DNA from 2 places in the Paenibacillus sp. FSL R5-0527 genome. Region 1 is predicted to be linked to the other one. Evidence: predicted binding sites of a transcription regulator. Region 1 holds the regulator's gene; the other holds the start of a gene.
The links. Region 1 encodes Rex, which represses fermentation and respiration genes when NADH is low (regulators of the CRP and FNR family bind a similar motif). Its sites were predicted from a motif close to TTGTGAAATATTTCACAA; they were not measured.
Positions count from the first base shown of each region.

Region 1 (3,699 bases):
TCCTATTCGGTTCACTTCATGGCGGATCAGCGGTTCGGAAGCGTAAATACATCGTTCAACGCCTCACCGGTGCCAAAATCGTAAAAACGGTAGTAGTGGTGATCCTTTTGTTTATAAAACAGCTGCCACACCAGCCGTTCATTGTAGATGCCGGGCACCAGCCTGACGATAGTGATCCCGGGCAGGCTTTCGTTAATGATCGTCCGCACCCGGGTCTCCGACACACCTTCCGAGAGCAGCCGCACCACGGGTTCATGACCTTCCCGGAGCCATACCATCATCTCCCGGCCTGACCCGTCTTTGCCATGGACCACCCAGCACACATCGTCCCACACCGATTTCCACACTTTATCGCCCTGGACCAGGTCCGTCTCCTGTTTCGCCTGCTCAATCACTGCATTTTCGCTTGCCCAGGTATCCTGAAGAACGTAGATATAAAAACGGTGAAGGGCAAAAAGCACGATCACTAAAATCAGCAGCGAAAGCAGGAGCCACTTGGTTCTCTTTCTCAACCTTCTCTTCCTTTCCCCTGTAGCCAGTCGTCTAAACCTACATTCGCGCACATTCGCACAGTCGCAGAAAAATAACGTTAATTCCGGTCGTTATTCGGCCGTTTTTCCTCCGCATCGTTAAAATAACGGCTATTTTAGTTCTTATTTTCCCCGAGGACGGGCGATATCGTCAATATCACGGCCAATGCCGGGAAATAGCGACAAAAAAGTCCCTTATTGCGGCGGAAACCTCTTCAAATCCGAAAATAACGCCCTTTTTTACCGCTAAATCGCCGTAATTACAGGCACAGCCACAGGTGCAGCCACGAACATGACACGTTCACGTTTACGTCCACGGCCACGGCCGCAGCTGCAACCGCACGCGCCATTCAAAAAGCAGCAAGCAATCAGTGCCAAGCCTCCAGGCCCCTACCGGGCCAGCAGCCCTTCGAAGGCCGCTTGCGCCTCGCGCCGGATACGCTCCTCGTCGAGGGTGAGGCAAGCCCCGTGTTTGACCACCTGCTCGCCGTTAACCCACACATGCTCTACATCTTTGGAGCCGGCCGAATAGACGACATGGGAAACGTAATCCGTCTTCGGCACGAAATGGGCCTGTTCCGTATTCAGCGCGATAAAATCCGCCTTCATGCCGGCCGCGAGTTTCCCCGTATTCGCCAAGTACACCGACTTCGCCCCGTATTCCGTGCCCATTTTGAGGGCCTCCAGCGCCGGAACGGCGGTAGGATCGCCGGAAACGCCTTTGTGGATCAATGCGGCGAGGCGGACCTCCTCGAGCATATCGAGGTTGTTGTTGCTGGCGGCGCCGTCCGTTCCAAGCGAAACGACCACGCCTTTGCCAAGCAGTGCCGGCACCCGCGCCACGCCGCTGGCCAGCTTCAGGTTGCTGCCGGGATTGTGCGACACCGCCACGTTATGGGCCGCCAAAATATCGATCTCCTCATCGGTCAAATGCACGGCGTGAGCAAGCAGCGACGGACGGGAGAACATCCCGAGGTTCAGCAAATGCTGAACGGGTCTGACTCCGTAATCGTTCACGTTTTGCTCCACTTCCGCCCGCGTCTCCGACATATGCGTATGCATCGGCAGATCCAGATCATGAGCCGCTTGTACGAATTTCTCGAAAAATTCCGGCGGACAGGTGTACGGCCCGTGCGGCGAAATCATCGCCGTGATTCGGCCGTCCGCCCGGCCGTGCCAATTTTTCGCAAACGCGATCGCTTCGTTCAGCTTCTGCTGCTGCACGTCCGGCGGGCACAACCCGATGACGCCGCGCATCAGCACGGCGCGGATGCCCGACTCCTGAACCACTTTGGCCACTTCATCCATATGGTCGTACATGTCCAGGAACGTGGTCGTTCCGCCTTTCAGCATCTCCAGCACGGACAACGCCGTCCCGGCGTACACATCGCCGGCGGTGAACTTGGCTTCCATCGGCCACATTTTTTCCTGAAGCCAGGTCTGCAGCACCATGTCGTCGCCGTATCCGCGCAGCAGCGACATCGCCGCGTGGCCGTGCGTGTTGATCAGCCCCGGCATGAACAGCAGCCCTTTTCCGTCGAAGGTTTCCGCGTCTTCCGCCCCTTCAGGAAGCTGCTCGCCGATATAGGAAATCGTGTCGCCCTCAACGAGCATATAGCCCTGTACAATGGAACGATCTTGTTCGAACACGACAAAGGTTCCGTTCTTGATTAACCATTTACGACTCATGGGCAGGTTGTTCCTTTCCGCTTCCGTCATTCAAGTAATAAGCCAGACTGAGCAAATCGGTCGTGAAATCGGCGGCATGGATGCGGACTTCCGGAGGCACCTTCAAAATCGTCGGAGCGAAGTTCAGAATGGCCCCGATTCCCGCCGCCACCAATTGATCCGCCACGCGCTGCGCTTCGTAATCCGGGACGGTAATGATCCCGATCCGGACATTTTTCTCCCGCACCGTTTCCGTCAGCTCTTCGATCGGCTGGATCGTGATGTTGTTGATTTGCGTGCCGATCTTGGCCGGAGAGGCGTCGAACACCGCCACGATTTTCATGTTGTCTTTCAAATAAGCGTTGTAATTCGAAAGCGCCTGCCCCAAATTACCGGCGCCGACCAGCGCAACGTTGATCTGCTGGTCCAAGTTGAGGATTTGCTGGATTTTCTCGATCAAATACGCGACATCGTAGCCGATGCCCTTTCGCCCGAAATCGCCGAAGTAGGCCAGATCCTTGCGGATCTGGGCCGGGTTGAGGTCCAGCTTCTGGCCGAGCTCCTGCGAGGACACCGTAGGCACTTCGCGCCGGCTCAGCTCGTTGAGGAACCGCAAATACACCGGCAGCCGGCGGACGACGGCATCGGAAATTTTTTCGGATTTCATACGTTTATCCCCCTATTCTGACGCGGACTTAGAGACGTTTTCGTCTCCCGGATTTAACCATTCCGATATGCGCGGAACCATCTGAGTGAGCGGCATATGCTCCATCTTCGGCCCGGGCAGTGAATATAAAAAGTATTTCCCGTAGTAAGACTCCAAGATGCGGGTATCGTAAACAACCACGATCCCCCGGTCCTGCGAGGAGCGGACGAGCCTGCCGAATCCCTGCTTGAAGCGGATGACCGCCTGGGGCACGGACAGTTTCATGAAAGGATTTTTCTTCTCCTTCTGCAGCCGTTCGCTTTTCGCTTCCACCAGCGGATGGTTGGGAGGCTGGAAGGGCAGGCGGACGATCGCCAGGCTCGTCAACGCTTCGCCCGGAATGTCCACGCCTTCCCAGAAGCTGCTCGTCCCCAGCAGCACTGACGCCGCCTGGCCCTGAAAGCGCCGGGTCAGCTTGCTGCGGCTGCCGCTGTCCATCCCCTGGCCGATGACCGTGATTCCTTGCGCCGACAATAGCTCCTTCAACGGCTCGTAAACCTGCCGCAGCATCCGGTACGATGTGAACAGCACCAGCATACGGCCTTGCGTCGCAACCGCGGTATCGGCGAGCGAACGCACCAGCGTGCTGACGAAATGGTCGTCGCCCACGCTCCCCTTCACGCTCGGAAAATCGCGCGGGATGACGAGCAGAGCCTGGCTGCGGTAATCAAACGGCGACGGCAGCATCGCCGTGTTCAGCCGTCCTTCCCCGGCCGCTTCCGTCAGTCCCAGCTGTTCGATCATATACTGGAACGACTTGTCGACCGACAGCGTCGCCGAGGTCATCACCACGCT
Region 1 covers NZ_JBBOYI010000001.1:5,078,982-5,082,680, forward strand. Annotated here, with positions in the region: gene NYE69_RS22405 (cell wall elongation regulator TseB-like domain-containing protein) at 27-512, opposite strand; gene NYE69_RS22410 (amidohydrolase) at 921-2,219, opposite strand; gene NYE69_RS22415 (redox-sensing transcriptional repressor Rex) at 2,209-2,865, opposite strand; gene dinG (ATP-dependent DNA helicase DinG) at 2,878-3,699, opposite strand, start outside.

Region 2 (3,699 bases), 210 kb from region 1:
GTCGCGGTCGTGCAGCGCCATTTCGATCCGTTCGTAGCAATATTTATCGTGCATGTAGTGGATGACGTTCAGCGCGTTGACATACAGCTTAGCCAGCCACTCCATCATCGGAATCAGACGTTTCTTGACTTCATTGTAGTCGAGATACTCGGACGTGATCGCCGGATATTCCGGACCGACTTGGACGCCGGATTTTTCGTCTTTACCGCCGTTGATGGCGTACAGCAGCACTTTGGCCAGGTTGGCGCGGGCGCCGAAGAACTGCATTTGTTTACCGATTTCCATCGCCGACACGCAGCAGGCAATGCCGTAATCGTCGCCGTAGATCGGACGCATCAGGTCGTCGTTTTCGTATTGGATCGAACTGGTCTCGATCGATACTTTGGCGCAATATTTCTTGAACGCGTCAGGCAGTTGTTCCGACCAAAGCACCGTCAGGTTCGGTTCCGGAGCCGGGCCGAGATTGTACAGCGTGTGCAGAAAGCGGAAACTGTTTTTCGTAACGAGCGTTTTGCCGTTCACCGACATGCCGCCCAGCGATTCCGTTACCCAAGTCGGGTCGCCGCTGAACAGTTCGTTGTATTCCGGAGTTCTCAGGAATTTCACGATCCGCAGCTTCATGACGAAATGATCGACCAGTTCTTGCGCCGTTTCTTCCGTCAGCGTTCCTTCGGCCAGGTCGCGTTCGATGTAAGCGTCCAGGAAGGAGGATACGCGTCCGAGGGACATTGCGGCCCCGTCCTGTTCCTTAACGGCTGCCAGGTAACCGAAATACAGCCATTGGAAAGCTTCCTTGGCATTGTTTGCCGGTCTCGAAATATCGAATCCGTACATTTCGCCCAGCTGTTTCAGTTCGCCGAGCGCACGGATTTGTTCGGACAGTTCTTCGCGGAGGCGGATCACATCCTCGTCGATGACATCCACTTCGAGAGCTTTCAGTTCCTGTTGTTTTTGCTTGATCAGGAAATCCACGCCGTACAGCGCCACCCGGCGGTAGTCGCCGATGATCCGGCCGCGGCCGTAAGCGTCGGGAAGCCCGGTAATAATGCCGGCTTTACGAGCCGCTCTCATCTCCGATGTATAAGCATCAAAAACGCCTTGGTTATGCGTTTTGCGAATATGCGTAAACAAGTCTATAATTTCCTGCGGCAGTTCATAGCCATAAGCCTTACAGGAGTTGATGACCATATTGATCCCGCCGAACGGGCGAATCGTGCGTTGGAATGGGGCCGAGCCCTGTACGCCTACGATTTGCTCCTTGTCCTTATCCAAATACCCCGCAGCGTGGGAAGTGATCGTGGATGGCGTGTTGACGTCCACATCCAGCACTCCGCCGGCTTCCCGTTCTTTCTTGGACAGCTGCGACACGATTTCCCACAAAGCTTTTGTGTTGGCCGTCGCGCCCGCCAAGAAGGATTCGTTGCCTTCATAAGGTTTGATGTTGGTTTGGATGAAATCGCGGGTGTTCACTTCTTTCATCCATTTGCCCGGTTTGAATCCTCTCCAAGCATTGTCCACGGTTTGTACTTCCTTTTCGATCACCGACATCTTTATTCCCTCCATTTATATTTTGGTCGCGGTTCGAAGGAGATGTACCGCGCCTCATGATCCCTTAAAATTTGTGATATTTTTCACATAATTTACGTGATAATTTTCACATTTATAACGTTAAATGTACCCGATTAAGGCTTCGATTGAGTCCCCGTTGTTATTCCCGGGGCTAATCCGTCATCAAACTTTGAGGGATCATTTATACTGTAATCATAGCTCAATTTGTCGAATAAGATTGTGAGAAATATCACATATAGTGATATTTCTCACGTTTTCAAAACCCTTTGTTCACTTAATCTTCAAATCTTCCGTAGAAAGCGTCGCGATAAACTTCCGCCAGCTCCGTCACCAGCGGCAGCTTCGGATTGGCGGTCGTGCATTGGTCTTCGAACGCGCGGTCGGCCAAATAATCGACGCGCGATTCGAACACTTTCGGATCGAAGCCGAGATCCTGGAACGTTTCCGGAATGCCGAGCTTTCTGTTCAGGTCGCGGATCGCATTGATCAGGCTCTTCACGCCTTCTTCCGTCGTCCGCGCCGGCAGCCCCAAGATGCGGGCGATTTCCGCATAACGTTCGTCGGCGACGAAATGCGTGTATTTCGGCCAAGCGGCAAATTTCGTCGGCTTCTTGGCGTTGTAACGGATGACGTGCGGCATCAGAATCGCGTTGGTCCGGCCATGCGCCGTATGGAATTCGCCGCCCCATTTATGGGCCAAGCTGTGGTTGATGCCGAGGAACGCGTTGGAGAACGCCATCCCCGCGATCGTCGAAGCGTTGTGCATTTTCTCGCGGGCCAGTTCGTCGCCGGTCAGCGCCGATTTTTCAAGGTACTGGAAGACGAGCTGGATCGCTTTAATGCACAGTCCGTCCGTGTAATCGTTGGCCATGACGGATACGTAAGCTTCGATCGCATGCGTCAGAACGTCCATGCCCGTGTCGGCCACGGCGGTTTTCGGCAGGCTGTACACGAATACCGGGTCGATGATCGCCACGTCCGGCGTCAGTTCGTAATCGGCCAAAGGATACTTCGTATTGCCTTTGATTTTGTCCGTGATGACGGCGAACGACGTTACTTCCGAGCCCGTTCCCGAGGTCGTCGGAATGGCCACAAATTTCGCTTTTTGTCCGAGCCGCGGATATTTGTAAAGGCGTTTGCGGATATCCATGAATTTTTGCTTCAGGTTAAAGAAATCTTCATCCGGATATTCGTAGAACAGCCACATCCCTTTCGCCGCGTCCATCGCCGACCCGCCGCCGAGGGCAATAATACAGTCCGGCTGGAACTTCGCCATCATCTCCTGACCGCGTTCCACCGTCGTTGTCGACGGATCCGGTTCGACGTCCGCGAACACTTCGATCGCCACCGGCGTTTGGCGTTGGCGGAGATAATGCTCGACTCTTTCCACGTAACCCAGCTTCACCATCATCGGGTCGGTGACGATCATGACGCGGGAGATGTCCGGCATTTTCGCCAAATATTGCGTCGAATTCTTCTCGAAATAAATTTTGCTCGGCACTTTAAACCACTGCATATTCACGGTACGACGGTTCACCCTTTTCACGTTGATCAGATTGACGGCCGTGACGTTCGACGAAGTCGAGTTGCGTCCGTAAGACCCGCAGCCCAGCGTCAGCGAAGGCAGGTTCGAGTTGTAAATGTCGCCGATGCCGCCTTGCGAGGAAGGCTGGTTCACCAAAATCCGGCAGGTCGGCATCCGGTCCGAGAACTTCTGGATAACTTCCTGGTTGTTCGAATGAATGACCGAGGAGTGGCCCATGCCGCCGAACTGCACGACTTCCAAGGCCCGTTCGATGCCCTGCTCGGCGTTTTTCACTTTATAGCAAGCGAGCACCGGGCTAAGCTTCTCCGCGGAAAGCGGGAATTTCGGTCCGACGCCTTCGATTTCGGCGACGAGAATTTTCGTTCCGGCCGGCACGTCGATACCGCACATTTCCGCGATCTTCGTGGCCGGTTGTCCAACGATCGCCGGGTTTACCGCGCATTTATCGGCGATGATCGCGCCCGCCGTCAGTTTTGCCGCTTCATCTTTGTTTACGAAATAGCAGCCGTTGGCGATCATTTTCTTTTTCACCTGGTCGAACACGGGTTCCTCAATAATGACCGCTTGTTCGGAAGCGCAAATCA
Region 2 covers NZ_JBBOYI010000001.1:5,286,354-5,290,052, forward strand. Annotated here, with positions in the region: gene pflB (formate C-acetyltransferase) at 1-1,548, opposite strand, end outside; gene adhE (bifunctional acetaldehyde-CoA/alcohol dehydrogenase) at 1,844-3,699, opposite strand, start outside.
Region 2: pflB (formate C-acetyltransferase) is a predicted target of Rex. The motif match lies at 1,620-1,637, and genes of this name have one in related genera.